DNA from 3 places in the Ammoniphilus soli genome. Region 2 is predicted to be linked to each of the others. Evidence: riboswitches for the same ligand, from Rfam matches in the RefSeq annotation. Region 2 holds a riboswitch; each other region holds the start of a gene.
What was found. Region 2 has a riboswitch for cyclic di-GMP ahead of ABLT31_RS03800 (hypothetical protein). Riboswitches for the same ligand answer to the same signal wherever they lie in the genome.

Region 1 (9,636 bases), on a different contig from region 2:
GCTATCGAAAGCTTTTGAGGGAAGAGCGATTGTCGGGGCAGGAACCGTCATCGATGAGGTATCGGCGAGGTTAGCGATTGAACACGGAGCGGAGTTCGTTTTTAGTCCCAGCCTTCACCAGAATGTGATTCAGACCACTTTGCGGTACGGAAAAGTCGCTGTACCGGGTGTCATGACGCCAACCGAGATGATTCAAGCGATGGAGTGGGGAGCGGATATGGTCAAGATCTTCCCTGCCACGGGATTGGGAGTCAAATACATCAAAGATGTAAAAGGCCCGCTTTCGCATATTCCGATCATCCCAACCGGTGGAGTGAATTTAGAAAACGTAGCTTCTTTCATTGAAGCTGGTGTGGCTGCCGTAGGAGTGGGCGGAAACCTAGTCGATATGAATGCGATCAAAGAACAGGATTTTGCCCGGATTACGGAAAAAGCAAAGCAGTATGTTCAAGCTATACAAGAAGCACGCAGTAATAAGTTATAAGAAAAAGTCTGGTCTCGTCCTTAACTGGATGCTGACCAGGCTTTTTTTCAAACCTCCGATCCAATTGTGATAAGATATACGATCTTATCACAATTGAGGTTGATCTATAGGTGTCCATATCTCAACGATATACATGCTCTCGGGTTAAAGCCATATCATTGTTTAAGCCTTTGGAAAATAAGATCTGATGAATATTCAGCCCGCTTACCCGAAAAGACGAGGCGCAGGAGCGTAGGTAAAGCCGCCACATCCGCACGAATTTTTCCCCGTACATTTCTTGGACTTTTTCAACATGTTTTTCGAAGCGTTCGGACCAGTGGTCCAAGGTTTTGGCGTAATGGAGCCGTAAGCTTTCGATATCACTCACGTGAAAATCATAATCGGGCAGCAGGTTGACGATTTCCCTCAAGGAGGGGATGTAGCCTCCAGGAAAGATGTATTTCGTAATCCATGGATTGGTCGCTTCTTCCCTAGGGGAAGTAATGGTATGCAGCAGCATAAGGCCCTTGTCGTTTAAGACGGATTCCACGGATCTCATAAATAGAGGGAATTGCGCTTGACCTACATGCTCGAACATTCCGACACTGGCGATCTTGTTGAAACGGAGCCCCGTGTGAGGAAGATCTCGGTAATCCATCAGCTTGACTTCTACTGATCCCTCTAACCCAAGCTCCTGAATGCGCTCCTTCGTTTTCTTGAACTGCTCCTCACTTAGCGTAATCCCCATGGATTGAACGCCGTACTGCTGGGCTGCGCGCACAATCAGCCAGCCCCAGCCGCTACCGATATCCAATAGCTTCTCTCCGGGCTTGAGCTGCAGCTTTTTCAATACGTGGTCAATCTTTTGGAGCTGCGCCTGCTCTAGAGAATCGTCCTCGTTCTTAAAATACGCGCAGGAATAGCTCATGGTGGAGTCCAGCCAAAGGGAATAAAATTCATTCCCCAAGTCGTAGTGGTATTGGATATTTTCCTTTTGCACCTTCTTGGATGCCATCTTCGTAAGGGGAGCTAGGAGTTTGGGGACAAAGGACGCCCTATTGCGGCTCAGCAGCCTTAATACTTCATCCATATCTCCGGTAAGCTCCAGCTTTCCATCCATATAGGCCTCACCGAACGCTAAAGACGGATTGCTCATGATCTCTGGGAAAGGAAGTTTTTCGCGGAAGTGAATCTCAAAACAAGGGGTCTCTTCGCCATAGCGATCGACCTTTCCATCCCAATAGCGGACTTGGAATGGAGCACTGCTCATGCGGCTAAAAAACTGCTGAAACATATGCTTTTGCAATGTGATCAGTCCACCCTTCTTGTCTGGTCTTGAACAATCACGGGAACAGCACCATCTTTTATAGAATGTATATTCTATCTAATATCCTCCTGCTACATAGAGAAAGGAGCGAAGCGAACAAGGGCATTAAACATTTCGTCCGACAGGACAAATGGAATGGAGAACCTTGACTGTCCAGGTGTTTCCAGCTTTTGTTGAAACCATCGCTTGAAAACAAGGAATCGCCGATAATCGTTGGCGGTACGGATATCAAACTGGGCTTCTTCCAGCAGGTGCACAGCCGCAAACAGGTTATACAGGTGATCGGCTAGATGCTTCGAGCAAGCTTGCTGGGTAGAGGGATCTGCGACCAAAAGCCGCTTGAATTCTTCTTCTAATAGGCTAATTTCGGCCAGAAGACTCTCCCGCCACGGTGTGAGAGGATCCGTTTGGATTTGCTGCAAGGTATTTCGAAGGTCTTGAGTATAAGGGCCCAATCCATCTTTTTGTAGAATTTTTAAGATTTCAAGGCATTGGATATTGGCTGTGCCTTCCCAGATCGGGTTGACGACCGCATCCCTCAGCAAGCGAGCTGTGACATATTCCTCGATATAGCCGTTCCCGCCGTGAAGCTCCAGTGCGGCTTTGGCGGCTGATACCCCCAATTCACTTGCACGATACTTCCCCAGGGACAGGAGAAGACGAAGCAGCGTATGGCGGTCTTTGGTCGCTCGCTGAAAGGTATGGACCTCATCGAAGGCCATGATAGTTTGAGCAAGAAGGGCCCAGCCTGCTTCAATTTCGGTGATAAGATCAGCCATCGTTTCCCTTACGAGGGGAAACTGGAGAACCGATTGCTCAAAAGCTTGCCGATTCGCCGAATAGATGGCCGCTTCCCAAAACGCCCGCCGGGCAATAGCCAATCCGCCTAAGGCGGTTCCTAATCGTGAGACATTGAGGGCTTCAGCCATGTATTTAAAGCCGTGCTCTTCTTTTCCGATCAGGTAGCCCACAGCTTCCTGCAGGATTAATTCGCCGCTGGGCACCGCCCTCACGCCGAGTTTATCCTTCAGCCGCCGAATGGAAATGCGGTTGGGAGTTCCGTCAGGCAGGCTACGGGGGATAAGGAAGAGCCCTAACCCTTTTGTCCCTGGTCGATTGTTGCAGCGCGCCAGTGCCAAGCTGATTTCGGCATCGCAGTTGCTGGCAAACCATTTTTCTCCGCTCAACAAATAATGATCCCCATGTTTTACAGCTATGGTTTTCGTCGCGCCGACATCCGAGCCTCCTTGGATTTCTGTCAAGAAAGTTCCGCCTTGGATGAGCTGTTGAGGATCCATACTGCCGAGACGTAGCAGGTAATCCTGCTTTTGCTGCATGGAGCCGAATTTCTCAAGCACAAAGGCCACCGATTGCGTCAAAATAACGGGGCAGGTAAACCCCGTCTCTGCCTGAGATAACAAGTAAAACAAAACGGAATTGGTCATGAAGGAAAGAGGCTCCGGAACCTGCTGATTATAACGGAGAGCCACTACTCCTGTTCCGTATCCCTCGCGAATCGTCTGCAAATAGCCCTCGTTATACCAGATGCTGTTGATTTCTTCTCCTTTTCGGTTATAGCGGATTAGCTTTGGGGCTCCCTCACGATCGGTATAGGCGGCCCTCCGATCCATAGGTCCCGCAGCCCAAGCCCCGGCCTTTTGAAAAAACGGCTCCGCGAAACGAAAAGACGCATCGGACAAATACCTTTTCGCATACCGAACGAGAAGGGGATCCTCTCGATACCAATGAACATCATTTCCGGACTCCCATTTCTCATACTGGATCATGAACATTCCCCCGCGAAGCCAGATTAATATATCCTATGTTAGGAAGGGGAGGTGCATGATCGAAGCATCAGGCCGTTTTCTATCCTTCTGGTCATTCTTCAACAATAATTTAAATTTTTTTTGAGTTATGACATGCTTTGACATACTTTTTAATAGTATCTAGTTATAATAACTATATATTTGAATAATATGAATTATATGAATCTAGGTAAAGGGCAAACCTATCGAAAGGTGGGGACGCAAAGCCACGGGTCTAAAACAGGGATGTCATGACGGCTGGGTTGCCTGAGGAGCAATACATATCTCAGGTGTGGGGGGAATCTATGGTGGATAGGAAGGATATGAATCAAGAGAAGGAATTAGATTCAGAGTGGGTTGATTTGATCATGGAAGCACGTGAACTGGGAATGACGCCTGAAGAAATTCGTCTGTTTTTGAATCAAACAGCTGAAAGTATAGCATAAGCAGCGCCGAGACTAGGACAGTACCAAAGTACTGTTTTTCTTTTTGTCCCCTTTTTAAAATAGAATGAGTAGAGATCTCAATCAAGCTGTAGAGGGAATAGAAAACTAGGCGGTGTCACAGGTCTGAAAAAAGCCCACAATATCTATTATAGTTGATATAGGTGAGGGGTTAAACTGATCTTGGGAGCAATATAGCTTTGAAAAAGGGTTTGGCTAGGCGAAAGAAGTGGAATTTTAAGGCTAAATAGGTTCAGGCTGCTTTTTCTGAACATTTACAAAACTCAATTTTAGCCGTATTATAAAGATACACCTTAGAAACACACCTACCAAAACTACAGAAGAGGTGATGTACATAAAGAGTTGTAAAGTTAAACCACAGGAGGGATGCCATGCAGTAACCCCAGAAAATCGTGCATAGAATGGAAATCTACAATATCTTTTGAAAGGATCCCGGATTGGCAGCTTATATAAAACTTTCTGACCTAGTAAGTGATGGTGAACTTGGTATAGGGGGGGTGTGTAAGCAAAGCGCGTGATTTCTTCACATGTGGGATGAAAAGAGGAAAGGAGTTTTAATTGAATACAGAAGAATGGTCATAGCCCTCAGCTCTTTGGGAATAGGAGTTGGGGGCTATGTTTGTTTTTCTTCGCAAAAAGTTATCCATACCCCTGGTTGGATTCAATCGGTTATTGAGCCCATTAAACAGGCTGGAATCCAGACCGTATCGTTTGACGAAGAAGTGTTCGATCTAAAATGGAATACCGCTGCCATTGATCGCTATAAACTGTCTAACCAACGAATTTCCTATGTACAATTGGATGGAAAAATGCATTTCGAGTCTGCAGAAGATATCTTAGGGATAATTGAACTAAAAAAATAAAGAGGAACGGGGTGGAAAGACCCAAACTTTCATCCCTTATTTAGTTCTTTTGTAATATCTTAAAATTTTGACTATTTTTGTAAAGGTTACTAGCATTGGTTAAATATGGTATAATTTAGAAGTATGATTACATAATATTTATAGATTGGTTGGTGTTTCTATGAAAAAGTTAGCTTCAACATTAGTAGCTGGTAGTTTGCTTTTGACTACCGGACTGGCTTCCGCGCATGGTGGTGCTCCAGTGACAGGTGTACAAAGCTCTATTCAGAAGGCACACTCTCATGCGGGGCAGCCTGCCGCTCTCGTAAATGGAGTGGAGGTCAAATCCATGGCGAACCACATCCATGAAGGCAAGTATTATGTGTCTGTGGATGCCTATGCCCATTTGTTCAATAAGACGGTTGAGGTTTCTAAAGATCAACAGAGCGTGAGCTTAAATGGAAAAACGATCAGTAATATTCGCTGGGCTCATGGAGAAGCTACAGCTTGGGTTAAGGATTTAAGTGCTGCAGTAAATGGAATGCTTACTTGGAATAATGATACGAAGGAAGCTTACGTATTGGTTCTTCCGGAAGGAACGATTAACTTAGAACCAGGAAGCATCGTACCGGCGATGGGTGAGCATTGGGCAAATCCTGCTGAACTGCCATTGGGTCCTATCTACGGAGTTCATGAAGGTCGTTTAGTGTTCTTGGAATATATGATTGCCCAAGAGGATTTCGCAAATGGCAAATCCCATGTAAGTGTACCCGGAATGAAAGGACTGCCATCCCCTGGAGTTGTCCAAACCGATATCGAATTTGTTCCAAATGGCCATCCTGGATTTGAGGTTCCTCACTATGATCTTCACGCTTACTTTATTTCCGATGAGGAGCAGCATCGCATTGGAACGGCTTTTGTAGACTTAGTTGATGCAAATTCTGAAAAAATCGGCTATGCCGCTTTCTATAATCTCGGACCTCAAGTGGTGGTTAAGGTTTCAGCCTCAGGTTTGGCTCCGAATAGCGAGCATGGATTCCACATCCATTCCAATTCGATCGAGAACAACGATTTTGCAACAGCTGGCGGACATTTTAATCCAGAAGGGAAGAAGCATGGCCATGAGAATCCGGAAGGAGCCCATGCTGGAGATCTTCCTAACCTCGTTGCCGACAAGAGTGGAAATGTAAATGCCTTTTTCGTACTTAAAGGTGTTTCCCTTGAGAAGGATCAGCCAAACTCCATCTTTGGCAAATCTGTAATCCTTCATGCTGGTCCAGATGATAACAAGACAGACCCTGCTGGGGATTCAGGAGCTCGTATAGCTGGAGGCAATATTCCTCAATAATCGTTAACTTTTGGACAAACTTTTTTAATAGTTCTTTAATAATTCCTAGTTATAATAAACAGTGAGTGAAGGGCCTCCTATCCAGCACTCATGACAATCTCTCTTTTGTATCGCATCACCCTAAAGCTTGCTTCGGCAAGCTATTTTTTTGTATTGGAGAATTATCCCCTAACTCTCGAATTTAAAAAACCACTTGAAGTATTTGCGTGAAAGAAATAGAGTCACTAGCATGGAGATAAAGGTCCATAACGCATTCCAATGAAGATAGGTTATAAGATCTGTGTATTTCTCCAAGGCAACTTCAATACTTGTGATACCCACTAAATAACAGAGATAATAGCCTATTTTTAAAAACAGCGTAGATTTTACAGGGTAATACAAGTTGAACAAAACGCAGATGGAGGGGTAAACAAAGTATTCAAAGGTAAAGTTGGTTCGTGAAGCGTATTCAAATAGCCGGATGGGGTATTCGAGTAGTTTGAGCTCTACAGTGAGGAAACCCAGGAACCAAGTCATCAGTTGCATGAAAAGGAAAGCGACGTGCGCTTGGCGCCACTGTTTTCTCGGAACGAACCGCCAAAGTAAAAAAAGCATGATGATCCAAGAAGAAATTTCGATGATTCTTTCGATGCTAATAGCAAACACCTCACACTAAAATTCACAATAATAAAAATATACAATAAGAGACACTATCCGTAAATATAAAAATTGTATATTTCATACCAAAAAGTTTATTTATATTGAAAAGGGGATTCTCTACAGACGGTTGGATATGTCTGCAAGGAATCCCTTTAGCTCTCTATTTAATTAGAAATGGAGTTAATCCATAAGCAATAATAGCAACAGTAACCAATCGCATTGCCATGCCAATACAGGCTGCTGTCAGGGCTTCTTTGGCGGAAAGGTCGGAGTTCGCGGACCAGATGGCCGGAATTTGTCCGAAGATATCCGAAAGCGGGAGACCGGAAGCGGCTAACACAAAGGCTCCAACGACTAGTCTCGGGTCCAGAGTAGCAGCAAACTCCTGCAATTGGGCCATGGCTAATGTAGGCGAGGCCATAATGGCGGTGATTCCAGTTTTCGGATCAACACCGATCATACCAAGGAAAAAGGACATGCCTGCTTCAATGGATTTCCATATTCCGATATAGTCGAGAAGGCCGATGATCCCGAAGATAACTGCAATCGACGGAATGATAAGAAGGAAGAGAAGCTCGGCCCCTTCTTTTGCCCCGTTAAAAAGGGTAGTAAAGAAAGGGGTATTCGGCGTAAAGGAAGGAAGGTCCTTCAGGGAAACCGGACGGGTATCACGCCAAATGGTTTTTCTTAGAATAAGCGGAACTAAGATCAATGGTGCAAAAATAGTTAAGGCTACGAGCGGGAAAGCATGAATCCCGGCAGCGGACAATACGATTAAGCCTAGCATAAAACAGGAGAAGGATTGTTGGGACTGGACCATTGTGGCGATGGCGATTTTTTGCTCGTCTTTCGTGGCTTTCGCTTGTTTTAAAATCGGTCCGCCGATGCGCCCAGCGGCATTAATGTCCCCTAAAATATTGTAGATTCCAGGAACAACAACAGCGGAATTGACCCCTAGCCTGCTTGTGATCGGAACAAAAAGGCGCATAAGGGCATCGGTAAAGCCAAGGCGCTCGAGCGCACGTCCTGTCATGACGCTCAGGATGATAGCGACTCCGACCGTACCGGTAAGGAACACGTTGACGACCATCGGCTGGACTTTTTCCTGCATGGCAGTAAATGCTCCGCCAATCCATTCAGGCTTGAACATGAGAAGGAGTAAAAGGACTCCGACAAGGACGAGACCGACGTTAGCCATCTTATTTTGTTTCGGCTCGGTCTGCGGGTTGGTAAGATCATAAATCGGTTGGATTTTTCCAGGAATTTGTGCCATGAATAGATGCCCCCTTGTTAATTTGCTTCATTTATACTTTTACTTTGTTCACTAGATGGTTTGCTGCCATCATTTCTGCATATTCCTTTAAGCGCTGTGTTCCCATTTGTCGGACAGGAGTAGAAACCACTTTTTCTCGAAACACCACCACCTCCACATCGGGCAAAAGAGAATCCAAGGCATAGGCCAAGGGCAATCCATTTTCAAAAATCTCAAGTACATGACAGTTGCCAATGATGAAGTTCAGACCCAGCTTTTGGGCTTCCAGCACAAGGGCATGGCCATCGGGAACGCGGCTAATGGAGGCAAGGACAGTGTCTGATTCTGGGAACATTTCCTTGGCTTGTCGCAAATCTTCCGGTGAGAACCCGGTATGCGGGAAAATATGCAGGATGTTTTGGACGGGTGTGTCTTCTTTCCCAATCACGATACGCCCCTTTGTGACCTGTGAAGTCTCGACGAGAGAGGAGGTACCGCTTAGGGCCTGCTCTGCTTCCAGAAGCATTTCATCTTTTTCTAGACCCATAAAACCATCGAGGCGCTGCAAAATATCGCCTAGCACACGGATTTCAGGGAAGGCAAGACCTGCGAAAAGAACGTTGCCTTCTTTGCCGCCAAAATGGATGTCCGCGTAATGAACGCGATGTCCATGCAGGTAAGGAATTCCCGGATGAAGTCCATGGAAGGCCTCATGCAGCTCGAGAACGGCGACATTATAGAGGTCAAGGTAATTTCGCAGGGTTACTCCCCCTGAACTCGCTCCATCAGCGATGGGATGGTGGGCCACAATAGCATCAACTCCGGTTGCAGCAGCCAGCTCGATATCCTGTTCGGATAACGTCATCGCAACGGCTATCTTTTTTACCTGGCGACGAGGATCCCCATAGATGAGTCCAGGCGTTTCTAGGACCTCCTTGCCTGGGATGCCGGAGCTTTTTAATATGACAAACGGATGCTGGAGGGCTTGGGGATCCGTTTGATCCAGGATGACTCTCCCTCCGGTAAGGTGGTTGAGCTCGTAAACCACATGTTGTAATGTTGTCATTGTTTTTTCTCCTTCCTGGGGCTTTAATGAATATAAAAAAGCCGTCAGCAAGTAAACAGGCGCAGCAAAATGAAACTTCGCGCGACTCGTTTATCTTGACTGACGGCTTTCCTGCACTCCTAAAGTGGAGTTCATTCTACCATTCAGTGTTACGTGAGGCTTGTCTCCAAATCCCGATCCATTACAACCACCGTTGCGGTTAATTCTACGAACGGATCGTAATCCTTCAAGATGGTGACGACCTTAAATGGATATTTACTTTCCAGCTTATCCTTCAGATGGACCTTAAACTCATCGATCAACAGGATGTCCATCATCCTTGTTTCTTTCCGCTTCTTGCTGTCCAGGGAACGGATCGCAGGGGCGCGGCGGTGAGCGGCCATAAATAGGATCTTGTCTCCCAGGATGTCCACGCGCTGATGTTTAGTCC
Region 2 (9,636 bases):
GGGGCTGCCAGAAATGGCAGCCTGATTTTTTCGTTTTTAAGTATTTATATAATCTTTACATGATCTTAATAAAGCGTTAATGCTCCAATAGTACATTAGACTGGTCATAAAATGTCGAAGTGAGGCGTTGTACCTAAAATGGAGACCAAGAGTATGACATCAATATGATATTGGGGGAGAGGTCCGTGAAAATCAATGGCTGGTATCCATTGTTAAATAAAATTAAAAAAACATTTATACCGATTCTCAAGAAATTAAGCCGAGTCCAGTTCACTAATTTGACTGGAATGAGGAAAAAGGTTTTATCCCAACCGTCCACTGTAAGAAAAAAACTGCTAGCTTCCTTTTCGATTATCCTTCTTCTTTTAACCTTTTTAAACTGGATGTCGATTAAGAATATGGACGCCTTAAACTCTAATTCTAAATTAGTCAAGAACGAATGGCTTCCGTCTCTTGAATATGTAAAGGAGATTCAATATCTAACAGAGCACTTGATCGCAACAGAACTCAACTTTGTGATTTCAACTAATACATACAAACGTCAGCACAAATTAGAAATGGAAAACACCCTGACAGAACTAGATAAAGTATTTTTAAAATATGAACCCTTAATTACTTCTGAAGAAGAGAAGAAGATATATAATGAACTAAGAAAAGACTGGTCGGCTTTCTTATTAATTCATCATAAAGTGCTGGAATCAAGAGAAAAGAATGAAGATATCAAAGCGCTTGAGTACATACGTCAAGGAACGGAACAATTTCACGTCATGGAGAATTCGCTGGAAAAGCTGGTTAAACTCAATCATGATGGTGTCTCAAGGGTCATCAGCGATGGAGACCGATTGTATCAGGGAACCAAACAATGGACAATTATCTGGATGATTTTTTCACTCATCCTTTGCAGCATGGTTGCCATGATTCTCGGCCGCCAAATTACGAAACCGCTGGCGACTATTGCAAAAAATGTTAATCAAGTAGCTGAAGGAAATTTATTGGTCGGTGCCGTGGACATAACCAATAAAGATGAGATTGGAAGATTAGCTGAGGATTTTAATCATATGACAAAGAATTTAAGACATTTAATTCAACGTGTCTCGGAAAGCACAGAGCATGTGGCAGCAACATCTACTCAACTAATGCACAGTGCGGAACAGAGTAATCATGCTACGGAAAAAATCTCCCTTGTCATGAAAGAAGTTGCAGCGGGTGCCAAGGAGCAAGTTTCGAGTTTAAGTGGGACAGCCCAAGCGGTTTCCGATATTTCATATGGGATGAGTCATTCTACTTTAGCGATACAAAAAATGGCTGATTCTGCTATGCAAGCAAATCAAAAAGCCTTTGTCGGAAAAGAAATGGCAGGTCGAACCGTTGAACATATGAATATGATGAATGCGAAAATGGACCGAACGGGACAACTGGTTCATGTTCTAAGTGATAAGACGAAAGAAATTGGAAAAATTGTTACGTTTATTTCACAGATAGCTATTCAAACCAATTTACTGGCTTTAAACGCTTCTATTGAAGCGGCTCGCGCTGGTCAGCAAGGTAGAGGCTTTGCTGTGGTAGCAGCTGAAGTTCGTAGGTTAGCTGAACAATCGGCCGAATCTTCCGAAAGTATTAAGTACCTTGTGGAGGATATCCAAAAAGAGGCGTATAATGTTGTTCAAGCGATGACGGATGGAACCGATTCAATAAAAGAGGGGATGATTCTGGTCCATCAAAATGGGGAGGCTTTTAACGATATTGCTTTGATCGTTGAGGATGTATCCTTGCAATCGCAAGAAGTATTTGCCATCGCTCAGGAAGTCTATGCTAGTACGCAGAGTATGACAGACATGATGAACGGAATCGCTGAGATTTCGCTGCAATCCCAAGAAAGCATGCAAAGTGTAGCAGCTGCTGTTGATCAGCAACACGATTCGATGGAACAGATTAAGGATACGACAGCTGCATTGAGCCGGATGGCCATTGACCTGCAGCAATGGATAAGAAAGTTCAGATCTTAATAAAAAAAGGCAGAACGCTTTAAAGCGCCTGCCCTAATTCTCTCAACTCTAAACATTGCTTGTTTAGAATAACCACATTATATCCTCTCAGACAAATATTTTCTATAGCGAAAAACAAAGACTTATCCTGTTTAAGAATGTTAAAACATTTGAGGAATTAATTATCAAGGCTTAGGAGTAAACCGCTTATCTATTGGCGGTTTTTTCTATTCCAAACTTGCTCCCTAGCCCAAACAGAAGAGGTCTTCATGACATACTTTGATTAGTGTACTTAATAGCTTTTTCTAGAGGAGATGCTAATGGAGAAAAGAAAAGCAAAAAAGCGTGCTTTACTCCCGGATTTACTTGCTCTTCCGCCTGAAGATCTGCACATCGAAGCGGAAAATAAAGCGGGAAAGTTCCGTAAACTATTACGTTTAAGTCAATCCTTTGGCAACTTAGGTCCCGGACCGTTACAAGTCCGGCGAGGAAATTCTAGTCCGATGTGTCCGGGGAGGGGGAAAGCTCAAGCTTACCAGGATATTTATTTCACAGATGGGACTAAAAAAAGTTATCGATTAAGAGAGTGCATGATTTATCATCCGCAACACAAGCATTGGCACGTGGTAAATATAGCTCGGTATGATTTATGCCAAATCGATTCGGTGACTGGCGGACCGGGGAAACCCTTAGCATCCAGTGATAAAATCTCATTCTGCATTGTTGACACACACCGTTTAGATTCCAAACGATATAAAGGTCCAAGTTATTCAAGACGCTATTCCTCCTGCAGTACGAGAATTTCGGGTATTACTCCAGGTTGGGCTGATTTATACGATTACTCATTATATGGCCAATGGATTGATATAACGGGTATAAAAGATGGAACATACTACCTCAGAACTACCATCAATCCAAAAAGGCTCTTAATGGAAACCAAACATGAGAATAATGCTGCTTCAGTCAAGATTAAAATTTATAATGGAGGAAGGAGTGTAGCTATCATAAAATAAATGAACCTTTCAGATCTAATACAAGACGGTTCTCAGCAATGGGATAAGTCCCGCAAGAGTGGTGACCTATTCGAGTGGGAACCCTCTAATTATTGCAGACAAGCTATTGATAAGGACAAAGTATGCTAATTTTAGCACAAAAGGGAGTCCCTTCCTTAGAGACTCCGCTCAAAACCTTCATCCATCACTTAGGGATTAAACGATATATTTTATCATCCCCGCGTCTCACATCTCCACGTCCATCCCGATTACTGGTCAATACATAAAGTGAACCGCCAGGTCCCTCCACGATGTCTCTGATTCTCCCGCGCGATTTGAAAAAGCTGGATACTAATCGAATGGAACGAGGATTCTTTCGACTTATGGAAAACCGCAAGATCTGGTTACCTCTCAAATTGGCTACCAGTAATTGCCCCCTCCAGGGACCTCGCGACACGAACGTCATTCCTGCAGGCGCCCACGTTTGGTTCCCGCTTTGGATCAGCGGGGGAGTAAAAGACTGTCTTCGCTGATTTCCTTCAATGAGTGGCCAGCCGTAATTGGCACCTTTGCGAATCAGATTGATTTCATCATGCGCGATTTCCCCATGTTCTGAGCTGTAAAGGAGTCCTGTTCGCGGATCCCAAGCAAGTCCCTGGGGGTCGCGATGACCAAGAGTATAAACCGCGGAGCCTGGAAAAGGATTGTCTCTTGGTATAGACCCATCTAAACGAATACGCAGAATTTTACCCGCTAAACTCTTACGACTTTGAGCCAAATCGGATTGTCCAGCATCTCCCGTGGTAATATAGAGATGCCCATCTGGCCCGATTTTCAGCCTTCCGGCATCGTGCACGGAGTCACCTGGAATATTCGAGAGCAAGATTTTGTTTAACGCTGCTCGATTGTTTTTTTCTACTAGCCGAACAAGTCGATTCCTAATTCCTCGGTTAGTTTGGTAGCTGTAGTAGACATATAAAAAATGATTGCGACGGAAATTCGGATCGACGGCTAAACCCAGCAATCCTCCTTCTCCAACACTGACGAAAGGAGAGGCAAACGTAATAAGCGGTTTTGCCAAAAGTTTCCCGTTTTGTATTACTCGAATTCGCCCAGGACGCTCGGTTACAAACATTCTTCCGTCTGGCGCAAAGTCAAGCGACCAGGGAACTTCCAGCCCTGTAGCCAATACTCTGACGCGATACGGCATAGCCTGACTCAGTGATGCATTCCTTTCTTTTGGATGGTACACGGTTGATCACCTTTTTCCCTAAAGTGAAAATATTGCTGGAACTGAATTTGTCACTAATAAGGTATTGTTCTTAGAACTGTCAGGTGATAGCTATTTTGCATTGCCTAAATCGTCCATTCATCGTGGATAATTCCTACTATATACCATTTTCCATCCTCTTCCTCCAATACGATGCGAAGGCTTCTCCAGTCCATTCCTTCATATTGGGGATCGAAACCTGAAAAATGATATTCAACAATGGTAGCGTTGGGATAAACTTCCTGGCTGTTATCTAGGGTGTTGCCCTGGCCGATTCTTTGGTTAATGGCCGTCTGTTCTGCTTGAGTGTAATCATGGTCATAAACAAATCTTTCGTAGTACTCCGTAAAAGTCATTTCAATAGGATCTCCGGAACCATCAAATGTTCCCCAATGATATACGGTGGTATCCGTCATCAGCAGCTGGGCTTGTTGGGCAGTAAAGACCAAATCTGTTTCTAAGCTCACATAGCCATAGGGTGAAAAACGGATCCCTTTAGAAGGATGAATGTATTGTGATAAAGATTGCATATCCTTTTCTTTTAAAGTAAGTACCGCTACATCTGCAATATCTTCAGGTGCGATCTTTTCCTCCAGATCCGGAGTTTTGGAGTCGTTTTGATCCGTTGTTTCTTGCTTGACTTCTCTTGGAATAACAGGTCCATACTCAGTACAGCCCGCCAATAGAAAAAATAAACCGAGGAACAGAATTTGAAAGGTATTTTTCATTTGATTGCCTCCTTTTAAGTTATTGACGGCTTACTGGAACAGAAGGTTTCAAATAGGAAGAGGGAACAGTGGATTTTGGTTGAATTGATTCAGCCGCCCATTACCCAACGTCACTCTTTTCTTGTTGTGGAAATTGTTTACCCCTGTTGAAATTTGTCGTAAGTTTAAATTTTTAGAAAAAGATAGGTTGTTGTAAATCCATGTTATGATGTATATGTAAACGCTAACAAATGGGAGGGTTATTAATGACTTTAGAAACTTTAATCCATAATTTTATTCAGGTTAAGGAAGTGAAGCCCTCTAATATCAATGAACTTCTGGACTTTATCCAACGCTCCTACATCAGTGAAGAACTTTCCCTTTCTCAGTATCGTGAATTATTCAAAGGTCTCCATGAGCGCGGTGCAGAAAAGCCTATTTATTTTAGTGATTCTGAGGAGATTGAAGAAAGCACTGTAATATTATAAAAAGGTTCCTAATTTAAAGCCTTCGGGGTTACCTCGAAAGGCTTTTTATTTTGTCGGCAATGGTCAGAAGGGTATCATAACTGATCGTGTTAAATTGTGCTATAATAAAATAAGTAGAAGAAAGTCCGTGGTTTTTAAGTGAGGTTATACTCCTTCTTGCATTCTCCACAGGAATTACCCAATGGGTCTCTTATAATTATTGGAGATTAGCTAAACTATTTCTAATTTCTTTTATCCATAAACTAAAACAAAGGTTTAATCTTTACCCTCGCGTTTTTAATAGCAGACTTGAGTTTTTCTAATTATCAAGAGGGACAGAATCATTACCCAAAGGAGTGAGAATTGTTTGGAAACAGCGCATGCAGAGCAACAAATTCAACATCAAAAATTGACAAAACTGAAAATATTAAAGAGAGCCATTTTTATGTTTTTAGGGGCTTGTTTTGTTGCCGTAGGACTGGAGATCTTTCTAGTTCCCAACAAGGTTATTGATGGGGGGATTGTTGGAATCTCGATCATCCTTTCACATCTTTTGGGTATCAAATTGGGCTATCTGCTTTTCTTGCTCAACTTGCCTTTTCTTTTATTAGGATATAAGCAAATCGGAAAGACGTTCGCAATATCCACCTTATTTGGAATAAGCGTTATGTCAATTGGAACATTTTTATTGCATCCTGTTCCCGTCTTGACGAAAGACCCCCTTCTGGCTGCCGTGTTTGGAGGAATCATTTTAGGCGCCGGGGTAGGGATGGTTATCCGTTATGGCGGATCGCTGGATGGCACGGAAATTATTGCCATCTTGTTTAATAAGAAAACGCCTTTCTCTGTTGGGGAAGTCGTGATGTTCTTCAACTTGTTCATTTTGGGCAGTGCCGGTTTTGTGTTTGGATGGGACCGGGCGATGTATTCCCTGATTGCGTACTATATCGCGTTTAAGATGATAGATATCACCCTTGAAGGGTTGGACCAATCAAAATCCGTATGGATTATCAGTGACAAGCATAAGGAGGTAGGAGACACGATTCTAGCTCGTTTAGGTCGTGGAGTGACTTATTTACAGGGTGAAGGCGGATATACTGGTGATGACAAGAAGGTTATTTTTTGCGTAATCACTCGACTGGAGGAAGCCAAGCTCAAATCCATTGTAGAAGAAGTAGACAAAACGGCATTCTTAGCCATTGGGAATATCCATGATGTTAAAGGAGGACGATTCAAGAAGAAAGACATACATTAATGGGAGAAGGTGCAAATGGCATTCACAACGGATAATTCAATCTTTTTATTTTGCTATATTGTTAGTCGTTGGCGTGATAACTACGAAATTACCAAAGAGAACGGTTTTCTTGTTTTTTTATGCGAAAAAAGAGGGAGTCCCTCAAAAGCTAGGCTTTTGGGACACCCTCTTTTTTCTATTTGAGATTTATGATCTTAAAGGACGTAGAAAGCTTGCAGCTAAGCGCTTACGAGGTTTTCTTGGAGTCTACTGTTTAACATTTGGATTCGTTCATTAATCCCTTGTATAGACTGATATAACTCAATTCTTTCTCGCCAGTTTAACATGGGGTCCATAACGTCATCCTTTAGTTTTTCCTTTACTACCCTTAACTCTTCAATGTTTGTCATCAATTCGAGACGCTTGATTTCTACCTTCACTTTCATTTCTCCTTTCGGTAACCCGGCTGCCATGGTTATTCAACGGTAGGCCCGTGGCTTTGCGTCTTCATCTTTCGATGAATTTGCTATTATCGTGGTATAATCTATTTTTATCATAATTATCAGCAAAAGAAAAGGGGTAGTCCTTGTCAAGTTAATGAATATATTGTTTAAATTTGAAGGCTTGAGTGTTTGACAAATATTTTTATACATGATTTTATAAATAAAGCATGATTGTATGCTCATTTATGAGGTCTCGTAGAGAAACAGACTATTTTTATGAAGCTGCAGGAAACGGTTCAAGAAAGGTGAACCGTATTTTCTATTTGTTTGAACTTGAATGGAGGTTGTAGGGTGAGTCTGGAAAATGTTCAACTGGAAACCCATATGGCTCAGAGGGAAGACAGTTTTTTGCAAGGGGTGAAAGATTGCGTTCCGACTTTACTGGGCTATCTTAGCATTGGGTTTGCTGCTGGTGTTGTTCAAAAGACAGCAGGGCTTAGCATAGCGGAAATCGCTCTTTATGCCGGGTCAGCTCAATTTATTGCCGCTGGGATGATAGCCGCAAGCAGCTCGCCTACTGCTATAATTATTACCATTTTGTTTGTGAATTTACGCCATATTTTACTTAGTGCTGCCTTATCTCCTTTTTTTAGACATCTTACACCGTTCAGGAATATGCTTGTGGGTTCTCTTCTTACAGATGAGACGTTTGGCGTTGCGATTAACAAGAGGGCAAAAGAAAGAGGCATCAGTGAAAAATGGATGCATGGCCTCAATATAACCGCCTATCTGAACTGGTTCTTAGCCAATCTTGCAGGGGCGTATTTCGGGCAATGGATTGCAAATCCAGAGAAGTTCGGACTGGATTTTGCTTTGCCCGCTATGTTTATCGGTCTTCTTATTCTCGCTATGATAAGCAGATCCAATTTGAAATTAGATCTTATTGTTGCGGTAAGTGCCGTAATTATCGCTGTGGGCAGCAGTTTTGCGATCTCAGGCAGTATGGGTGTCATTGCAGCGACGGTGCTGGCCTCCACGGTAGGGATGGTGATGGAAAAATGGAAGTAAGATGGGGTATGTTTTTGATTATTGTAGGTACGGCTCTTGTTACGTTCATTCCAAGGGTACTGCCTTTAATGGTACTAAGCCGAATTGAATTGCCGGAGTGGGCTATGCGGTGGTTAAATTATGTTCCCATTTCTGTGATGGCGGCTTTAATCGGCCAAGAGCTTTTGATGCATGACGGAGAAATCTCATTACTTAATTTAGAAGCATTAGCAGCCCTGCCGACCTTTTTAGTGGCCATCATGACACGCAGCTTGTTATCGACAGTCGTTGCAGGGATTACTTCCACCATGGTGTTACGATTTTTGTCGTGATAAAAAGTGTCCTATCGAGCAGGATGCAAGAAAGCGCCTTTCCATTGGGGAGAGGCGCTTTTTATTTGAAACCAAATTTATTTCTTGAACTTGCCTAGTTCTATGGCTACAGGGGTAACTTGATTAGGTGCGGGTGCACAGCATAGAGATAGATCTCTTGGGTCACCAGCCGATTCAAATTCGGAGTCTTCCTTGGTATAAAAGATCTCCCATGCATTGTCATCCGGATCGTACACCCATACTTTATCCTGGACCGCATAACAGCAAGTCGTACCCATTTCGTCAATCGTAAGAAGTCCTGCAGAGCGTAATCTTTCGCCAAGAGCTAATACTTCTTCGGTTGTGTTCACCTGGAAGCCCAAGTGGTTAAGTGCACCTTTTTTCTCAAAAGGTCTTACATTCAGCGAGAAGTGCAGAGCCGGGTCATCTAATTCAAACTTCGCGTAGTTGTCTTTTACCTTGGTGGGTTCCGTTCCGAAAAATGCCCGGTAGAACTTTAGGGATGCCTCTAGATCCTGGCAGTTGATGGCGACATGCATTCTTTTTATCATCGATTTTCCCTCGCTTTCATTTATTTTCCTTCTTTTGCAAATTGCTCCATGCGTGCTTTTATTTCGTCGCGAACCGTACGGAACTGTTCCATAATTTCTCCTTCGGTCCCGGTGGCTTTAGCCGGATCGTCAAAACCCCAGTGCCATCTCTCGGCTTTAGGATTGGATACGACGGGGCAATGGTCATTGGCATGACCGCAAAGCGTAATAATGTAATCCGCATTCTTTAAGGTTTCAGGATCGATGACATCAGAGGTATGGTGGCTGATATCCACTCCGGCTTCTTTCATCGCTTGCACGGCACGAGGGTTTAAGCCATGGGCCTCAAGGCCGGCGCTTCTTACCTCATATTTGTCTCCAGCTATTTCATGCAACCAGCCATGAGCCATTTGGCTTCGGCAGGAGTTTCCAGTACATAGAAAGTATACAAGCGGTTTTTTCATCGTGAGCCTCCTAAAATTCGTTTGATTTTTTTATGAAATAATGATTAACCAAAGGTACAGTCCAAGGAGAGTAATGAACAGGGTAGGAATCGTTAATACAATCCCTGTTCGGAAGTATTGCCCCCAAGTAATGGTAATGTCTTTGCGGGAAAGGACATGCAGCCA
Region 3 (9,636 bases), on a different contig from region 2:
ACTCCTCCCGTACGGATGAGGATCAGGCCTTTTTGCTTTTCGTTCGACCAGTGCCCTGCTGAATAGGCTTTGGGTTTCCGCCACTCTATGTTTCCTTCCACCCATGGATCGCTTTGGTCATCTCGGCAATCGAGGTGGTCAAATTATCCATCTTGTTTTCCACCCTTGTGAGCAAATACCAGGAAACAAAAATGGGGAAACCCAGATTGCCGATCAGTGGAATGAGGTCCAACTGTTCCATAGGGTCTCCCTCCTTTGGGTTATTCGACAGGTGCCTGTCACCTGTCGAAACCGGATTACTCTTCAACGCTAAAGTCAGTGACGGTCCGTTCCGTAATTCCAGCATCTTTAATGGATGCGATGTCGAACAATCCTCCAATGGCTAGAACCGCTTCCATCTGGGCTTTCACCGTTGCGGATGTAAGATCTGCTTTGGGAGCGGGGACGTCCAGCTTTAAGGTTTTTCCGTCCAATTTGTTGAAGTACAGAGAGATGAGGGATTCGTTAAGTTCACGAGGCATGAGGTACACCTCCTTTCATTAGGGGATCAAATCGAGGAACTGTCTGGGGAGTCAAGATGAAGATTAGCCAAGAACTTCGATGATTTCTTGATCCGTGGAGAGAATGACTTGATCGAGAGGCCATTCGGATAGGGCTGCCATGGCTTGTCCGAACGCGTGGGCGTTCTCCAGGGTAGCATTTGCAGCATTGACGTTCTTGTAGATGCGGGTCTTGCGGATGGCCTTGCCATCGGGGCTCATTCCGCTGATGAAGACGAGCTTGATTTCCTTGATGTCACGGGTCATTAGCATGTGGTTCACCTCCTTTCTTTGATACTTTTATACTATCATCTTTCTTTTTTTTGTAAACAATAAAATATAATATTTTATAGTTTTTGAGTACAAAGTTATTTTCTAGGAGTTCCCGTTAAATTCACTTTAAAATCCAGCTCATCCCATTCTACGGTGTAGCCCAAGGCCTCGGCTACCTTTCGAATGGGGGCAAAGGTCGTTCCTTTATCAATATAGCCCATGGCAATCGGATTTCCGTTTCGGCAGATGGATACGTGACGGTGGGGGGATTCGAGGTCTTTCATTAGGCGGGACCAAGGAAAGAGAGGGCCAGGACAGTTGGGTTTATTCACGGAGTCTATTTCATAGTGCCCAATAATGTACTCACGGGTCATAGGGATGTTCCAGCGACTAGCGATTTGGCGGATAAGCCAGAGCCCGGCTTGATACTGTGCTTCGTCAATGGCTCCGCCTCGATCTTTTCCTTCAAATTCAATAGTGATGGTATAACGGTTGGGGTTGCTGCCACGAAGAAGGATTTGTTTAGCTGAGGGCTTTAAGATCCGTCCATTGGTCCAGGCGCCATCGGTTTCCTGGACGTACTGGTGGATCTCTCCTTTCTTGCCCACTCCATAATGGCTGCTTACTTTGCTGTTGGGGTGTTGGAAGTGCGCTAGAGTTCCCGCTAGCGACCCGGCCATCGTATGTAGCACGATGAGCGCAGCAGCGTGCCTGTCACCACCCGGGTTTTGTCGAACGTTAGGCGTGAAGTGAGGGCTGGGTTTACATTCGATATTAAACATGGGAAGTACGCTCCTTTTTAAATTGATGATAAAACTGGGTAGCCGCGGCAATGTGTCCCGGGGGAAAGATCCCTTTCCAAAGCTGGAAGAGGGCTGGATCATGAACTCTTAACAGGACTTGACCTATCCTTGTCATCATGATCAAGGCCAGCTTTTTCTCGACCACCATGAAAAGGTCGGTATGGAAGGATAGATCGGTGAGAATTTCTTCAGTTTGCGCATTTACAAGGATTGCAATTGGACCCGTATGGGCGAGGTGAAAGGGAGCGGAAATGAGTTCGCCTAACTCGTTATGATATGTAAAGGTGCCAGCGTGAAAATAGCACATGGTCTCTCCCATCTGTTCGATATGTGGCCAAGTTGAACGAGGGGAATGAGGTTTCAAGAGTTCAAGAGCTAATAGATTCATGAGAAAATATCTCCAAGGGTCATTTTTCGATAGTCCTTCGGTATGCTCGTTCATTTCTATTTGGTTCATTTGTCTTTACCTCCTAGAGAGATGGTTTGGATTCGTTGTACTGTCTGAATTTATAACTGCGTTACATCATTTGGACAGCACGAGGAAAACTTGTTGCTTGGCGCGAGCCAAGTTTTCTAGGAAGCATTCATGATGATAGGATTGGAGGCCTGATTCTGGTGTAGAATACAGTCCCCCATTGAGGAATGAAGCGACCGTAAGAGAACAGGAGACGCACATCTGTCTACCATATTGTTTCAGTCTAATCATGCTAAAGTTCCCCCAATGCTTTTTTCAGATCATAGAGTTGGGCTTCTTGCTCAGGTGTTAGCTTACCGGGATCTTTCGGAGGGCAATGGATCTGTCTCCAGACATAGATAGGGACATCGGGAGGACAAGGCGGAATACCGTCTGGGTCTTCATAGGGATGTGGTGCTGGAGGAGGAGAAAGAGGAGTGTTCCACTCGTTCTGGAGAGCTTTATGAAGATAAGCGGCAAATCGTTCTTTGTCTCGGGAATATCTTATGCATGTCCGGATCTTATTCAAGTATCCTTGGTCCGTGTAGCGGGGGTGATCTTTCCACTTCATGTATATCGTTTCTATGCTTTCCTTACGGAGGAGAAGTTCGGGATTCGATTGAATGGCTTGATAGAGGATCGGTGGAAGGGAGAAGATCGGTAGATCGGTTGGTTGCTTAGGCAAGGTCGTGATGGGTGAGCGTGAATCAGGCTGAACATCGTTATCCGGTGGTTGTGGCTTGTCTAAAATGGGGGCGTTAATCTGTTTGCCATTAGGAGGATCGACTTCCCGTTCAGGAGCGACCGTATCCTCTTCAATAGGGAGAGACTGTGGTGAGCTAGAGGTACAAGGAACAAAGTCATGGTCGTAGTCTCGGAGTGCGGTCAGTGGCAGGAGTGCTTTTTCCGGACAGTTTTCGGGGTAGAGGTAAACGGTAACGAGACATTGGTTCGTTCCGGGTGTTTTTCTTAAATCGATCAATCCATAGTTCCATAATGGCCGGAGAATCTGATTGTAAAATGTAGAGTTACCGACTTTAAGTCGCTTCGTTAGTTGAGTCAGGGAAAAGGGTAGAACGGTGGGGGCTGTCGAGTGGAGCTGATCTTTCCAGCTGTGGAAGTTTAGCCAAGCTAAGAAGGCTTTTTCGCCTAACTTGGGGAGCCAATCGGACAGGGTAAACGGATAAAGGGGAAGATAGGGGAAAGTAGAAAGCGTGGACATAAGGTAACCTCCTGAAAGTGGGTGTTAGGGGAGTGGATCTTCTTGGACAAGCTTCTTGAGCGTTTGGATGATCTGGCGACGCTGTTCCTCATCTTTGGCTTGGGCTGCATAAAAGTACAATTGCTCGAGAAAGTCTTCGTGATTGAGAGGCAAAGGTATCCAAAAGTCGGGAAGAAGAAGCTGAGGCGCTGTATGTAGGGGGTGAGAGAACTTAATTAGGGTCTTCAGAGATAAAGTTCCTTGCTGTTCAATTTTTTGGACATATTGAAGACTGTTGTTCAAGCTTTTTGCGAGTTCTAGCTGCGTATACCCTCGTCTTTTTCTTAATCTGCCAATATTCTCGCCAATCATTCGACGCTCGTCCATATGAATCACTCTCCCCATTTCACTTTAGAAAAAAGATGCAGAATTGAAAACCAACCAAATGGTAGTATTCTGTGTGAAGGGATTCACAATGATAGAGTGAGGTTCCTACAGGAGCCGTCCCCGATTGGGAGAAGAGATGATCTGATCATCAAGATCTTTTAATCTATCTATTATTTAAGTCTTTTAAATATATATTTATATAAATAGACTCTCCTGAAGGAGAGATTAGCTGTTTATAGATTCCCATAGGAGGAGAATAGAGATAAGAGAAAGGGTCCCCAGTGAGGAAAGTTGGGGTCATTCCTTATTGGGGAGAATCGGGAGGTAACCAGTCCTTCTCCTGAGACAGGAGAGAAAGTGCCTTATTGTGTTAGGGCGTTTCGTTAAGAGAAGTAGTAGATGGGCAAAATCCGCTCTCCTAGGTGGGGAGTGATATCCATTGAGTGCCTGTCACCACCCGGATTTTGTCGAGAAACGGAACGATCCCAGAACGGGAGAACGTGCTAAGTAAGGGGACCGTTCACAAAGAATAGTCCTTCTAGTTGGGAGATGTATTCCGTTTTAAGAGTAGCCTTTAATATAAGAGAAACTCTCCTAAACGAGGAGGAACTTCGGGGGAAAGAAACAAGGGTAACTATGAAAAGACTCTACGCACTATTACTATTAAAATTAAGTCTTAATGACTACCCATAAGAATAAAAGATAGGACGAATGGGATATGTTCTTATAGGCTTAGGTATTGGTAATATCTTCTATAGAATTCGACAAAAATATAAATCGTACGACAAAGGCAAAATCATTGAAAGATGATGACGCAAAGCTAGAGGGGCTAACCCAGCCACACTGATATGCCAGCCAGCTGCCGATAAAACGGCCTGTTCGATTTATTTTTCAAAATAATATAAGGAGGGCCGTTAGTGATTTGATCGAACTCATTGATTTTTCTTACTCAAATCGATAAAGGCAAACCTATGGAAACTTAGGGACGCAAAACTAAAAGGGGCTAAATCCAGAATATCAGGATAAGCCAGCCAGTTACCGAAAGGAGAACCTATATGAGGTTTACTAAATTAATTATGATTTCAGCGCTAGCAGCAGCGATCTCGTTTAGTGGATTATCTGGAGAAGTGTATGCTAAAAATGAGACTACCAATAAACAGCAACAAAAAGTTGTGACTGAAAATGATATAAGAACAAAATACTTTCCCTTGTTTAAACAGCTAGAAAGTGAAGCGAAATCAAGTCTAAACAAATTAGTTTCAGATGCATTATCAGGAAAAGGTAGTTTTTCAGAGATAATAGCTAAAGGAAGACAGCTTCGGGAAGATATAACTTTAAAGTTTAACCAGTTGTTGGAAGAGATGGAGAATGAACTCGTAGCTGCTGGTTTAAACACGGATTTAGTGTCCGAAGCTGAAGAAGAGTTTAGTAATCAAAGCCTTATTCAGAAAGAGAAAATTAGAAAGAAATTTGATCAGTGAGATAGAAAATTAATTCTCGATTATTAGCCGTCCGAAAGGACGGCTTTCTTTGTTGATTCTGACTCTGTACTATGTTTTCTTGAAGTTGAAAGAATAAGCAGCAATTGGAAAGCAAACATAGAAGATGAAGGGATACATTGAAAATAATTAGAATAGGATTATTAATTACGTTCACATAAAAAGGTTACTTTGAATTGATAATATATGTATTAGGTAATGGTAATATAGTATAATTTTACTAGAAATTTATACTCACTCAAGGGAAAAGGTTTAAATATAGTAGAAAGGAACTAGCTATATGAAAAGAAAAATCATTATTTCTGTACTTTCTTCAATATTTGTATTATCAGCCATAGGAGTAGCAAGCGCCAATCATGGCGTAATTAACGATCATTCATACAGTTATTGTAACGGAGGAGTTAAAGGTAATATAAGCAATAAAGGAGAAAGGATATACCACGTTCCTGGTGGTCAGTTTTACAATAAAACAAAAGCGGAGTATTGCTTTAAAACGACTGAACAAGCACGTAAAGCTGGATTTAGGGCTTCAAAGAAGTAGGATAAGATTTAGATTGTGAATGTCCGCCTCTGGGGATACCCCCCCTCAGGTTAAGTAACTTGAAAGAAGTTGAGACTTTAGGTTAGGTCTGACTATCTATAAGTGATCAAGCCTAATTTAGATTCAAGTGATATTCGTATGGAGGTGTTACATGGAGGGAGATGCTAGGGTTACAAAGGGTAGTTCCTTTGTTAGCCTATCGTAATATATAACCAACTTTTATCGGAACTTTGCCCGCTTCGGGGGTGATACCCCTCGGGTAGGGGTCTGACCCCAGTCGAAAAATGTCGTTGATTACAAGGTTATTTAAGTAACGAATGGTGATATAAAACAAGGTCTAACTGTATAAAGCGTTCAGGCCTCATTTAGTATATTAGCTTTTTGAAAACCAATGGTAGGAAATTAATTGATAGGAGTAGAGAAAAATGTATAAGAAAATGAGAAGAAGGAAAGCAGCAGCTCTTTATTGGATGGGCAGCATCTTTCTTTTGTTTGGCTATCTTTCGGTCTGCTGGATCTTTTCTAGTACTTGAGGAAGAACCAAAGAACGCGGATGCCATTATTGTCTTAAGCGGAGGATCGGATAAGGCCATGATGTTTCATCGCCAACTATATTTTTCCTATTTTGAACAAACAATAGATGTTACGTTTGTATCCCCATAAAGCTGCGTGTGCAGCTTTTTTTGAATAAGGTTATTAACTTAGTAGAATAACCCATACACAATAAAATAGAAACGAATATACTGAACAGAATTTTAGATTATTAATTTTAATAAACCAACAGGCTCTATGGTCACATAACCAAAAGGAGATCACATAATGCCATTTACCCATGATGGTTTTGTACTGATATTTCATACGAAAAGGTGATAAAATGGGGACAAGAAAGAAAACTGCTAGTAATAAGAAAAATAAGTGTGTAATCGGGCCATTAAATGAACAAAAGCGTAATAGGAAGGCATTTCTAGTTCGTTTAAAAGCAGCACGCTCCCAAATGAAACGTCCGCTCCTTAATCAACCATGCAATAGCGATGAGCGATTGTTTTTAAAGAAAATCGGGAATTTTTCAAAGGGGTTGCCGCATAATAGACTTGGCGAGGTTGACCTCTGTGCCTACAACGCCTATATTAAGGCGTTAAAGACGGGTGACCCGAAAGACTTTGAATCCATCCCTCTAGGTGGTGTTGCCAAGCTAGCCAATCCACAAGCCGCATATGTATTTGATCTTATTGGTCCAGATTGTCACCATTTGGGTCTCGATGTTCCGCCGGCCTTCAGCAGTGCTTGGGAGGCAAGTGAAATGGCTGAAATATATTGGCAGGCCCTGACCCGCGATGTACCTTTCACAGATTACGACACTAATCCGCTCACCCAGGCGGCCGCTGTTGACCTCTCTAGATTTTCCGATTTCCGTGGACCGAAAGTGAATGGAGCAGTCACTACGGGGACCTTGTTCCGTAGTGCTACTCCTGGTGATATCGTTGGGCCTTATCTCTCACAATTTCTCTGGAAGGACATACCGTATGGAGCCACAACGATCATTCAGAAATATCATACTACAGTGTCCGGTTCGAACCACATGACCTTGTATGAAGAATGGTTGAATATCCAGAACGGCTCATCTGCAAGATCCCCATTATATGACCCCACTCCTCGATATATCCGAAACGGCCGTGATTTGGGCGAATATGTTCATCAGGACTTCACCTACCAGTGTCCTCTTTCCGTTTGTTTGATTCTGCTCCATTTTCCCAAAGAAGCACTATCTTTAGGCAACCCATATAGGAATTCAGCCACGCAGATCGGTTTTGTTACCTTCGGTGCCGCCCATATTCTTGATTTGGTTGCTAAGGCGGGTCGAGCAGCACTAGGAGCGGCCTGGTTCCAAAAATACCTTGTTCATCGCAGACTTCGGCCTGAGGAGTTCGGAGGACGTGTTCACAACCATTTGATATTGGCTGCCAATTACCCGATCCATTCAGAACTTCTTCATTCTCAGGCGATTTCCCAAGTGTTTAGCAAGTATGGCAGCTACCTTTTGCCTATGGCGTATCCGGAAGGCTGTCCTACCCATCCGGCCTATCCCGCAGGTCACGCTTGCATTGTTGGGGCAGGGGTTACTATACTTAAGGCATTTTTTAACGAATCATTTGTTATCCCCAATCCGGTGGTACCCAGTTTTGATGGCCTCACGTTGCTTCCTTACTCAGGCCCGCCTTTAACGATAGGCGGGGAATTAAACAAACTTGCCGCCAATATCTCTATTGGTCGCGATGCAGCGGGTGTTCATTGGCGCTCTGATGGGATCGAAGGTCTTAAGCTAGGGGAAGCTGTTGCAATTGGGATCCTTCGGGACTACCGGAAAACCTACAATGAGGAGTTTAACGGTTTCTCTTTAACTAAGTTTGATGGGTCTTCGATAACAATTAAATAGTTACACGGAATAATTAAAACGAAATAAAACGTGTATTTTTAACATTGGGGATTTGCTGTAAGCGTCAAATACTACCCAGCGCGCCTAGCAAAGCTAGCATAACTAGCTGATGAAAGTTCAGCCGGGGTAGGGACCAAGCCGCCCCGTAGCTAGTAGGCAGACGTCGGCGAAATCCGGCGGCTGAAGCCCTGTGCCCGCCTCGGGGGATAACCCCTCAGGTAGGGGTCTGACCATGGTTGAATTTTGTCGAAGCCCTCTCAAGAGCCTTGTTCTTGAGAGGGCTTCTTTTTCATTTAGATAATCCCCTAACAAAACCTGCATTTTGTTACTCTATTTTAATTTCCTCATTTTTGCCAGGATAACTCATGGGGTATTTATATTTTAATATTAAGTTTTTTTGCCTTTTTAACGACAGTGGATTGGTCAATTTTTAATACTTCTGCTACTTTCCTTGTGCTTTTATATTGGTGAAAAGCAGATAGAAGCAAGCTCCTTTCTAATTGCTCAACCGCTTCTTTTAAAGGGATAATCTCTAGTTTTTTGTCTTCAGCTGTTGGTTCGATCACTTCATGGATTTTTGAACTTTCAATGGTTTCGCCAAAGGTATTTATAACTAATCTCTCAATCATATTCTGTAATTCTCTGATATTTCCGGGATAATCGTATTTATGTAACAGTTTTAAAGCTTCATCTGATAACGTTTTTTTCGTTCCGTATTTATTATTGGTTTTCTTAAGCAATTTACTTATGAGGGGGAATAGATCTTCTTTGCGATCCCTAAGTGCAGGAATGGTTATGGGGACAACATTTAATCTATAAAATAAATCTTCTCTAAACTTACCAACTTTTGCAAGTTCCTTTAGATTCTTGTTTGTTGCTGCGATTACTCTTGCTTTCACTTCAAAGGTTGTAGATCCACCAATTCTCCGAACTTTTTTCTCGTCCAAGACGTGAAGAAGTTTGACTTGTAGACTTAAAGGCATATCTCCAATTTCATCAAGAAAAATGGTGCCGTTTCCGGCTATCTCAAAAAGACCTTTTTTGCCATCTTTTGAAGCGCCGGTAAACGATCCTCTCTCATACCCAAAGAGTTCAGATTCGAGAAGGTTTTCGGGTATGGCTCCACAATTAATCACGATAAAGGGCTCGTCTTTCCGTCCACTATTAACATGTACCATGTTGGCCATAAACCCTTTTCCGACACCGGTTTCGCCCAATAATAAAACGGTTGCATCAAGATTGGCAACGTGGTTAATTTGCTCCATTATCTTTCTCATAACCGCACTGTTATAGAGTCCCTCATGGTCTTTTTCTCTACCGATTCGTTTATTTAATTCATGTTTGAACCATTCGAGTTCAGTTTCCAATAGTTGGAGTTCCGTTTCCAACTTTTTTGTTTCTGTAATATCTCTTGAAATATTGATGATCTTGTCTATTTTCCCGCCCTTATCTAATATCGGCGTGCCTGTAACTAATATGATTCTACCTGCCAATGTTTTTTGTAT

Region 1: linked by a shared signal. The riboswitch ahead of ABLT31_RS25965 (anti-repressor SinI family protein) and the one ahead of ABLT31_RS03800 (hypothetical protein) in region 2 are both predicted to bind cyclic di-GMP.
Region 3: linked by a shared signal. The riboswitch ahead of ABLT31_RS21140 (hypothetical protein) and the one ahead of ABLT31_RS03800 (hypothetical protein) in region 2 are both predicted to bind cyclic di-GMP.

The regions. Positions count from the first base shown of each region.
Region 1 is NZ_JBEGDL010000018.1:75,374-85,009, forward strand. Features, by position in the region: gene ABLT31_RS25950 (bifunctional 4-hydroxy-2-oxoglutarate aldolase/2-dehydro-3-deoxy-phosphogluconate aldolase) at 1-484, shown strand, start outside; gene ABLT31_RS25955 (class I SAM-dependent methyltransferase) at 606-1,769, opposite strand; gene ABLT31_RS25960 (acyl-CoA dehydrogenase family protein) at 1,862-3,577, opposite strand; cyclic di-GMP riboswitch class I at 3,782-3,866, shown strand; gene ABLT31_RS25965 (anti-repressor SinI family protein) at 3,847-4,041, shown strand; gene ABLT31_RS25970 (hypothetical protein) at 4,587-4,922, shown strand; gene ABLT31_RS25975 (superoxide dismutase family protein) at 5,083-6,249, shown strand; gene ABLT31_RS25980 (CBO0543 family protein) at 6,418-6,843, opposite strand; gene ABLT31_RS25985 (hypothetical protein) at 7,049-8,161, opposite strand; gene ABLT31_RS25990 (Nif3-like dinuclear metal center hexameric protein) at 8,193-9,206, opposite strand; gene ABLT31_RS25995 (Na-translocating system protein MpsC family protein) at 9,356-9,636, opposite strand, start outside.
Region 2 is NZ_JBEGDL010000001.1:673,735-683,370, forward strand. Features, by position in the region: gene ABLT31_RS03770 (HAMP domain-containing methyl-accepting chemotaxis protein) at 186-2,006, shown strand; gene ABLT31_RS03775 (lysyl oxidase family protein) at 2,306-2,998, shown strand; gene ABLT31_RS03780 (PQQ-dependent sugar dehydrogenase) at 3,183-4,229, opposite strand; gene ABLT31_RS03785 (hypothetical protein) at 4,334-4,975, opposite strand; gene yppF (YppF family protein) at 5,221-5,442, shown strand; gene ABLT31_RS03795 (YitT family protein) at 5,867-6,676, shown strand; gene ABLT31_RS03800 (hypothetical protein) at 6,895-7,128, opposite strand; cyclic di-GMP riboswitch class I at 7,109-7,193, opposite strand; gene ABLT31_RS03805 (AzlC family ABC transporter permease) at 7,450-8,166, shown strand; gene ABLT31_RS03810 (AzlD domain-containing protein) at 8,157-8,477, shown strand; gene ABLT31_RS03815 (ArsI/CadI family heavy metal resistance metalloenzyme) at 8,555-9,028, opposite strand; gene arsC (arsenate reductase (thioredoxin)) at 9,049-9,471, opposite strand; gene ABLT31_RS03825 (arsenic transporter) at 9,502-9,636, opposite strand, start outside.
Region 3 is NZ_JBEGDL010000012.1:9,965-19,600, reverse strand. Features, by position in the region: gene ABLT31_RS21180 (YvrJ family protein) at 86-241, opposite strand; gene ABLT31_RS21175 (DUF2922 domain-containing protein) at 297-521, opposite strand; gene ABLT31_RS21170 (DUF1659 domain-containing protein) at 585-812, opposite strand; gene ABLT31_RS21165 (N-acetylmuramoyl-L-alanine amidase) at 908-1,594, opposite strand; gene ABLT31_RS21160 (hypothetical protein) at 1,587-2,072, opposite strand; gene ABLT31_RS21155 (hypothetical protein) at 2,139-2,321, opposite strand; gene ABLT31_RS21150 (hypothetical protein) at 2,323-3,291, opposite strand; gene ABLT31_RS21145 (helix-turn-helix domain-containing protein) at 3,316-3,657, opposite strand; cyclic di-GMP riboswitch class I at 4,437-4,524, shown strand; cyclic di-GMP riboswitch class I at 4,610-4,700, shown strand; gene ABLT31_RS21140 (hypothetical protein) at 4,713-5,138, shown strand; gene ABLT31_RS21135 (sunset domain-containing protein) at 5,437-5,697, shown strand; gene ABLT31_RS21130 (hypothetical protein) at 6,190-6,360, shown strand; gene ABLT31_RS21125 (vanadium-dependent haloperoxidase) at 6,572-8,131, shown strand; gene ABLT31_RS21120 (sigma-54 interaction domain-containing protein) at 8,506-9,636, opposite strand, start outside.